Regions from separate parts of the Enterococcus sp. AAFC-DPL-5182 genome, predicted to be linked through region 2. Evidence: predicted binding sites of a transcription regulator. Region 2 holds the regulator's gene; the other holds the start of a gene.
What was found. Region 2 encodes CtsR, which represses protease genes until heat stress. Its sites were predicted from a motif close to TTGGTCAAAAAAGGTCAAANA; they were not measured.
Positions count from the first base shown of each region.

Region 1 (4,620 bases), 1.3 Mb from region 2:
CTAATTTAGTGATCAATGAAATCGGAGAAGCGATCATTAACGCCGAAGGGGAAGTTGTCTATATTTGTAATATCATGACCCAAAAAGGAGAAACAGAACATTTTAGCGATGCTGACCATGTTTGTGTATTACATGAGCATCTTAAAAGTAAATTTGTTGACACTGTTTTGGTCAATACTGAAAATGTACCTGAGGGATACATGGATCCAGAAGTCTATGATGAATATTTAGTTCAAGTAGAACATGATTTTCAAAAGTTAAGGGATGAAGGCTGTCGTGTCATCTCTACAGACTTTTTAAAACTGCGGGATGGTGGAGTTTTTCATGATGGTGACAAAGTGGTGGATGAATTATTCCGTATTGTTTTTGGTGCGAGGTATTAAGGTTTAAACAATTGGAGAGGAGGAAAGTAGGTTGTCTTTTGCAGCAGATGTAAAAAAAGAACTGACGACTTTAGAAGTTCATCGGGAACATGCTAGAGCAGAATTGGCTGCTTTGATTCGGATGAATGGTTCATTAAGCATTGTGAATCAGCAGTTTGTTCTAAATATTCAAACAGAAAATGCAGCGATTGCCAGACGAATCTATTCTCTTTTAAAAGATCATTATGATGTTCGCTCAGAATTATTAGTTCGAAAAAAAATGAAATTAAAAAAGAATAATGTTTATATCGTACGATTAAAACAAGATACAAAAAGTGTATTAGCTGATTTAGATATTTTAGATGGTATGATGTTCAATACACATGTATCAGATGATATTGTGGGAAATGCTCAAAAAATGAGATCCTATCTAAGAGGAGCTTTCATGGCATCTGGATCAGTTAATAATCCGGAAACAAGTCGATATCACTTGGAAATATTTTCTATTTATGAAGAACATAACGATGATATTTGTCAGATGTTGAACTATTACGATTTAAATGCACGAACGTTGGAACGGCGAAATGGCTATATCTCCTATTTAAAAGGAGCTGAACGGATTGCTGATTTTCTAACATTGATCGGCGCGACAAACTCAATGCTAAAATTTGAAGATGTCCGCATCGTTCGTGATATGCGGAATTCAGTAAATCGTTTAGTCAATTGTGAAACAGCGAATCTTAATAAAACGATTGATGCAGCATCAAAACAAATTGAAAATATTCAGTATATTGAAAGTGTTGTAGGCTTGGCAGCATTGCCAGGTAAACTGCAGGAAATTGCAGAATTACGTTTAGAGTACCCGGAAGTAAGTTTGAAAGAATTAGGTGAGATGATTCCATCAGGTGCGATTTCAAAATCAGGAATCAATCACCGTATTCGCAAAATCAATGAATTTGCTGATAAATTAAGAGAGAAAAGTGCGTAACTTCTTATGGATTGCTGGATGAACGAGCAGAGAGTTGGGTGAAGAGAATGGGCGTAGAAGATAAAGATTTTATTATGAGGCAGATCAAGCAACTTGGAGAAGGTTTAGGAACGTTTCTTGGAAAAGAAGACGTGGACAAAATTTTGAGTTTTGGTGAGGATGCTGAAAAAGAAGTTGAAGATTCTTCATTCGGAAAGAAACAGAAATTAGCTGATATAGCTAAAAAAAATAAGACAAAGCTTAATTAGCTTTGTCTTATTTTTTATTTGCCTTCTAAATAGCTGATCAATTCTTCTTTTGTTACTGATTCATCAAAGATATGCTCACCAATCACGATTGTCGGTACAAATTTAATATTTGCGGCTTCGGCTTCTGCAATAACTGCTTGGATAATGGCTGGTTCTTCTTTTTTAGACAATTGCAGATTGTCTTCAGCAAATACTGCTACATCTTCTAGAGAAAGATTTCCCCACTGATCTTGTGTATCATACATTTGTTTTAAATCAGTCAATCCTTTTTCAGGTAAATCATAGTTGATGTGATGGTGCATTACATTGCCGCGTTGCAAACTTTCTTTCTCTTTATCAAATAGTTTGATGATTCGTTGAACTTTGCCAGCTTTAACATACTCATTTAGTAAATCAAACGATTCTTCAAACCATTTTTTACAATAAGGACAGCGAACATTCATAAATTCCACCATTTTTATTGGTGCTGAGTCTTGTCCAATTGCCAAACCATTTTTTGTTGTTACTTTTGTTGCATCAATAACTGAAATATCCATCGTAATATCATCCTTTCATTTCTTCTAATCTAAGTGTATCGCTTTTCGTTCCTAGTTTAAATAAAAATGCCCAAAATTTTCAAAAGAAAATTTGGGCAGGTGATTATTTGCTTAAAGAACTGCTATTTTCCATAACTTCATCAATCAGACCGTATTCTTTTGCTTGTTGAGCAGTCATAAAGTTATCACGATCTGTATCGCGTTCAATGACTTCAAGTGGTTGACCAGTACGTTCTGCTAAGATTTTATTTAAGCGATCGCGTGTATCAAGAATATGTTTCGCTGCGATTTCGATCTCTGTTGCTTGGCCTTGGGCGCCGCCTAGTGGTTGATGGATCATGATTTCAGCATTTGGTAAGGCAAAACGCTTGCCTTTTGTACCAGCAGTTAATAGGAAACTTCCCATAGATGCTGCCATTCCTAAAACAATTGTTTGTACATCTGCTTTAACAAAATTCATTGTATCGAAAATTGCCAATCCAGCAGAAACACTGCCCCCAGGTGAATTGATGTAAATGTAGATATCTTTTTCAGAGTCTTGGGCATCTAAAAATAGTAATTGGGCAATAACTGAGTTTGCTACATTATCATCGATCGGGCCACTTAACATGATGATTCTATCTTTTAATAATCGTGAATAAATATCATATGCTCTTTCTCCACGAGATGATTGTTCAATGACTGTTGGTATTAAATTCATAGTATATTCCTCCTATATAAAAAACTCTTCAAATCATTTTATCACAAAGCATACCTTAATGCTTAAAAAAAGTATACTTTATTGGTCAATAAAGGTCAACTTTAAAGCTTTGACAAAATAGTAGAATCTAACACGCTAGCTATTTTTATTTTACTATAAAAAATAAGTAGAAATACTGTATTGAGAAGAATCACGACTTACTATTAAATTTATTTTTAATCCTTTGTATTTCCATCTTATTTTTTTACGCTTGTGAAAGAGTATGTTATACTAAAAAAACAAGAATGAAAAGAGTGAGGGAATCCGAATGGTTGTTTTTATTGCAGGAATAACTGGCGTTTTGATTGGCGCTGTTATTGTATCGGTTGGTGTCGCTTTACGTGTAACATACGACGAACGCAAAGCGGTACGTTATCGAGAACTAGAAAATTTTGTCAAAGAAATAGAAACACTGAATCTTTTGAACAAAAAGATTAATGAAATCCTACAAAAAAGAGATATTTATGTAGACAAATCTGTGAATTTTATGTCAATGGATGATTGTTATATCAGTATTGATGATTTCATTTATTTGGAATCTTTTTCGGCTCAAAATAATTTTTATTTGCCAACTTATTTGATCGAAGAATTTTTTAAGAAAATTGCTCATCGAAAAGTAATCTTAACACCTGATGAAGTGATCTCAATGGGAGGAAGCACTTATAAGGGCGGTCGAGTTATTTTAGAAAGCTTCTCAGAAGAGCTACTTTCGATTATTGAAGATAAAAAAAGACAAATGAAGCGTTTGACACATAAACCTTTATATTATTTCCAAAGAAACTAAAAAAACTGCTGATACCCATAAAAAGGTGTCAGCAGTTTTTCTTTTATGATGTTGCCACTATTTCCACTCAGCTAAACTATTCTTATACAAGTCAAATGTTTCTTGCGGAATATCTCCATTCATTTGAATTAGGAAAAAGCGTGCATCATTTCCAAATGTATGGGAGTAGAGTATCCCTGATTGCTGCCCCAATTCATCATAATAGCTTTTGGTTTTGTTCAGATCGTCGATTTTTTCAAATGTCATCACTCGGGCATTTTTGTATTTATCCATTAAGTCTTCACTATCAGCGTAGAAAGGATCTTCTTCTACACCAAAAATATAAGCAGATTTAGCATATGTTGGTGCAGCACCAAAATCTTGCGGTTTTTTCATTTCTTGTACGTAGTGAACAGTCAATCCCTCTGATTGAAAACGAGTAATAATGTCTTTTGCGGATAGGTTTGTAATTTTTTCTTTCAATGCAGGAAGTTCTTCCGTTACTTCTTTTTTACGAGTCGTATAAGCTGTAACCTTTTCTTTTTCTTCAATAGAAGTAAAATCATCTTTAGGTAAATCTTTAAGCTCTTGTTCAAACTCGCTGACTTTGGCTAGAGTGATATCTTTTTTTATTGCTTCCTTTGTGTTATCTGTATAGCTAGCATCTATCTCTTTTTCTAAACTAGATAAAGTTGTATCTGCTTTTTCAAAAAGAGCTTGTGTTTCTTCTGGATTTGCTTTAGTTTCTTTGTTTGTTTTTGAATTAGTACATCCCCCTAATAACAAGATCCCCGTCATGCAAATAATGATTGCTGTTGTTTTTTTCATTCGTAACTCATCTTCCTTTTCTAATTAAGTTTAAAAATAAAATCGTTTTCAACTCATATACTTTAGCATAGATAATCGAGGCAAACAATATAGGTTTGCTTTTTTAGTATTATCAAACAATAAGTAAGAAAGGATATGCTGATGTTTTTAGAATTT
Region 1 is NZ_CM177101.1:1,170,221-1,174,840, forward strand. It holds gene AC4BB7_RS05390 (gluconeogenesis factor YvcK family protein) at 1-383, shown strand, start outside; gene whiA (DNA-binding protein WhiA) at 415-1,350, shown strand; gene AC4BB7_RS05400 (hypothetical protein) at 1,398-1,598, shown strand; gene AC4BB7_RS05405 (DsbA family protein) at 1,613-2,134, opposite strand; gene clpP (ATP-dependent Clp endopeptidase proteolytic subunit ClpP) at 2,238-2,834, opposite strand; gene AC4BB7_RS05415 (hypothetical protein) at 3,142-3,657, shown strand; gene AC4BB7_RS05420 (hypothetical protein) at 3,715-4,464, opposite strand.
Region 1: a site for CtsR is predicted at 2,916-2,936, ahead of clpP (ATP-dependent Clp endopeptidase proteolytic subunit ClpP). Genes of this name have one in related genera too.

Region 2 (4,620 bases):
TACACCTGTTCCCATGCCGAACACAGAAGTTAAGCTTCTTAGCGCCGATTGTAGTGAAGGGTTTCCCTTTGTGAGAGTAGGACGTCGCCACGCTAAAGTGTTGTCTTGGAGGTTTAGCTCAGCTGGGAGAGCACCTGCCTTACAAGCAGGGGGTCGGCGGTTCGATCCCGTCAACCTCCATTTTTTGAGCCGTTAGCTCAGTTGGTAGAGCATCTGACTTTTAATCAGAGGGTCGCAGGTTCGAGCCCTGCACGGCTCATAGAAATATTTTGCGGGTGTGGCGGAATTGGCAGACGCACTAGATTTAGGATCTAGCGCCTTACGGCGTGGGGGTTCAAGTCCCTTCACCCGCATTTTTAGTCTCGTTTTAATACTAGGCGATTATAACGCCGGCTTAGCTCAGTTGGTAGAGCATCTGATTTGTAATCAGAGGGTCGAGGGTTCAAATCCTTTAGCCGGCATCCAGACTGCGGAAATAGCTCAGTGGTAGAGCACCACCTTGCCAAGGTGGGGGTCGCGGGTTCGAACCCCGTTTTCCGCTTAGCTTGTTCTTTCGCCGGGGTGGCGGAACTGGCAGACGCACAGGACTTAAAATCCTGCGGTGAGTGATCACCGTACCGGTTCGATTCCGGTCCTCGGCATTGCTTTGAAACACTATGAATGGCAATTGTAAAATTGACAGAATAGATGTTAACAAGTACGAAGCAGATGGATACATCTGACTTTGATCCTTGTTTTAGCACCCATAGCTCAACTGGATAGAGTGCTTGACTACGAATCAAGAGGTTAGGGGTTCGACTCCCTTTGGGTGCATACTTTGAATGTTTGACTACGAATTAGAAGGTAGAGAAACTTAGTTCCTTTTAAGCGTTTAGTCTTTTTTTATTATTATAGCTACGGGAAGTAGCTCAGCTTGGTAGAGCACTTGGTTTGGGACCAAGGGGTCGCAGGTTCGAATCCTGTCTTCCCGATTTGATGAACAGAGTGGTCTTCTCTGTTCTTTTTTTGTTTACTTGTTTATCTTTTCTTATCAAATTAGGCATTCTCCTTTATTAAACACTTAAAGTTATGTATAATTAAGGTCAGTATTAGTCAAGGGAAAAGGATGAGTGTGATGAGTAATCAAAATACTTCAGATTTAATAGAAGCATATTTAAAAAAAATTCTTGAAGAAAGTAGTAAGATTGAGATTCGTAGAGCTGAAATGGCTCATTTATTCAATTGTGTTCCCTCCCAGATTAATTATGTGATCAATACGCGTTTTACGATCCAACGAGGTTATTCTGTCGAGAGTAAGCGTGGTGGCGGTGGTTATATTAGGATCGCCAAAGTCCAAATTTCTGATAGTGATCAATTATTAAAACAAATTGCCCAGTTTACGGGTAATGGACTTTCAGAAAAGGATGCACTGATTTTTATACAAAAGTTGTATGAAGAAGAAGTGATTACCAAAAGAGAAGGAAATCTGATGTTGTCTGTTCTTGGGAAACAGGTTTTAGGCAAAGCAGGATCAAATGAAGATTATTTACGTGCTCAATTGATGCATTCATTTTTAGAACGTTTGAGTTACGAGGAGGAATGATAGTATGGACGAATTATTTACAGAAAGTGCCAAGGCAGTACTAGCCATTGCACAAGAAGAAGCAAAGTATTTTAGGCATCAATCCGTGGGCTCAGAACATTTATTATTGGCTTTAGTTTTAGAGCCTAATGGCATTGCTGGAAAATCTTTGCGTCAGTTGAATGCTGATAAAAATGATATCCGTGAAGAAATTGAACACTTAACTGGCTATGGAACAGTTAAAGGTTATCCTAAAGGTGCTTATTTACCCTATTCTCCTCGCGCGAAACAAATCTTTGCGTACGCCGGAGATGAAGCGAAACGTTTAGGGGCACCAAATATTGGAACTGAACATATTTTACTAGGTTTATTAAGAGATGAAGATATATTAGCTTCACGTATTTTATTGAATTTAGGTTTAAGTTTATCCAAAATGCGTCAGTTATTAATGAAAAAAATAGGTATTACTGATCCGCAAATGAGCGGTAATGTAGGACGTCGCCGAAATAATCAAGCTCAAAAAGCAGCACCAAAAGGAACACCGACTTTAGACTCATTAGCACGTGATTTAACGAAATTAGCACGTGAAAATAATCTTGATCCTGTAGTTGGACGTTCACAAGAGGTTAGACGGTTGATTCAAATTCTAAGTCGTCGTACAAAGAATAATCCTGTTTTAGTCGGTGAGCCAGGTGTTGGTAAAACAGCAATTGCTGAAGGATTAGCACAAAAAATCGTGAATGGCGAAGTACCAGAAGATATGTTAGAAAAACGCTTGATGATGTTGGATATGGGAGCGTTAGTTGCTGGGACTAAGTATCGTGGTGAATTTGAAGATCGATTAAAAAAAGTCATTGATGAAATTTATCAAGATGGCGAAGTAATTTTATTTATCGATGAATTGCACACCTTGATCGGTGCAGGTGGTGCGGAAGGTGCTATTGATGCATCGAATATTTTAAAACCAGCCCTTGCAAGAGGGGAACTACAAACAATTGGAGCAACAACATTAGATGAATACCAAAAATATATAGAAAAAGATTCTGCTTTGGAACGCCGTTTTGCTCGTGTACAAGTCGACGAACCGACACCAGAAGAAGCAGAAGAGATTTTAAAAGGTTTGCGTTCACGATATGAAGAACATCATGGCGTAGAAATCACGGATGATGCGTTGCATGCGGCGGTTCAACTATCCGTACGTTACATTAATTCTCGTCAATTACCAGATAAAGCAATCGATTTGATGGATGAGTCTTCAGCTAAAGTTCGTTTAGACTTGGCAGATGAACCTTCGGAAATCAATAACTTACGTATGGAGATTGCTCGCTTAGTTCAAGAGAAAGAAGAAGCGATTCAGTCACAATCCTTTGAAAGTGCGGCAAGACTACGCCAAAAAGAAAAAAAACTGGCTCGTAAATTAGAAAACATTTTATTATTAGAGCAAAAAGAGGCTTCTGGGTATGCAAATCGCGTTACAGAGCAAGATGTTGCTAATGTTGTGTCACAATGGACGGGTGTGCCGTTGCAACAGCTGGAGAAAAAAGAAAGTGAACGTTTACTTGAACTAGAAAGTATCCTACATCATCGAGTAGTTGGTCAAGATGAAGCGGTCCAAGCTGTATCACGCGCTATTCGTAGAGCCCGTAGTGGGTTGAAAGACCCAAATAGACCAATCGGTTCATTTATGTTCTTAGGTCCAACAGGTGTCGGTAAAACAGAACTGGCAAAAACCTTAGCTGAAACAATGTTCGGTAGTGAAGATGCTCTGGTTCGTGTGGATATGTCTGAATTTATGGAAAAATACAGTACTAGCCGTTTGATTGGCTCACCTCCAGGTTATGTGGGCTATGAAGAAGGCGGTCAATTAACTGAAAAAATCCGTCAAAAGCCATACTCTGTCATTTTATTAGATGAAGTAGAAAAGGCTCATCCAGATGTCTTTAATATTCTATTACAGGTATTAGACGATGGTCATTTGACAGATTCTAAAGGACGTAAAGTTGACTTTAGAAATACAATTTTGATCATGACATCAAATATTGGTGCAACAGCGATTCGTGATGAAAAAAATGTTGGTTTCAATGTACAAGATCTAACTAAAGATTACGGTGCGATGCAAAAACGAATCATAGAAGAATTAAAGAAAGCATTTCGTCCAGAGTTTTTGAATCGTGTGGATGAAACAGTTGTTTTCCGTTCATTGGATCAAGAAGAAATTCACGAAATAGTGAAAATCATGAGTAAATCAATTGTTCAACGCTTAAGAGAACAAGATGTCAATGTGAAGATCACGGCAGCTGCTATTGAAGTCATCGGAAAAGTTGGTTTTGATCCAGAATATGGGGCACGACCAATTCGTAGAGCACTACAAAAAGAGGTGGAGGATCGACTAAGTGAAGCATTGCTTTCTGGTCAAATCCATCTTGGAGACAAGGTAACCATTGGTGCAAGCAAAGGGAAAATAACATTGAATGTTAAATCACCTAAACCCGAACAAGTTTTACAAACAATTTAACAAAAAAATCTTTAATTCGCTGTGCAAAACGAATCTGTTTTGCACAGTTTTTTTCTTTAAGAAAAGCAAATTGCAACATTGAATTTGTGAAAAATGTACATTAAAATAAAGAGAGACTATTGGAAAGTTTGTGAACCTATGCTACTATAAAACAGTTGTTAGAAGACTGTTGGAAAAAGTAAAAAACATAACTTTTTAAATAATTTATTCGAAAAATGGACACTTGTTCAGCTTTTAAAGGAGGATATAAAATGATTGAACTTATTGCGACTGCTGAATCTGTCGAACAAGCGGAGGCATTGTTAGCAGTCGGGGTAGACACTTTATACATTGGGGAGGAGATGTTTGGTTTACGATTACCAACATCGTTTTCTCGTGAGGAACAGCGAATCATCACTGAAAAAGCGCACAATACTGGTAAAAAAGTAACTGTAGCGTTAAATGGGATTATGCATCCAGAAAAGATGAAAAAGGTTCCAGAATATTTAACATTTTTAAAAGAAATAAACGTAGATCAGGTAACGGTCGGTGATCCTGGAGTTGT
Region 2 is NZ_CM177101.1:3,707,284-3,711,903, reverse strand. It holds rRNA gene rrf (5S ribosomal RNA) at 1-93, shown strand, start outside; tRNA gene AC4BB7_RS17435 (tRNA-Val) at 108-180, shown strand; tRNA gene AC4BB7_RS17430 (tRNA-Lys) at 187-259, shown strand; tRNA gene AC4BB7_RS17425 (tRNA-Leu) at 272-353, shown strand; tRNA gene AC4BB7_RS17420 (tRNA-Thr) at 389-461, shown strand; tRNA gene AC4BB7_RS17415 (tRNA-Gly) at 470-541, shown strand; tRNA gene AC4BB7_RS17410 (tRNA-Leu) at 556-641, shown strand; tRNA gene AC4BB7_RS17405 (tRNA-Arg) at 740-813, shown strand; tRNA gene AC4BB7_RS17400 (tRNA-Pro) at 898-971, shown strand; gene AC4BB7_RS17395 (CtsR family transcriptional regulator) at 1,115-1,582, shown strand; gene AC4BB7_RS17390 (ATP-dependent Clp protease ATP-binding subunit) at 1,587-4,076, shown strand; gene AC4BB7_RS17385 (peptidase U32 family protein) at 4,328-4,620, shown strand, end outside.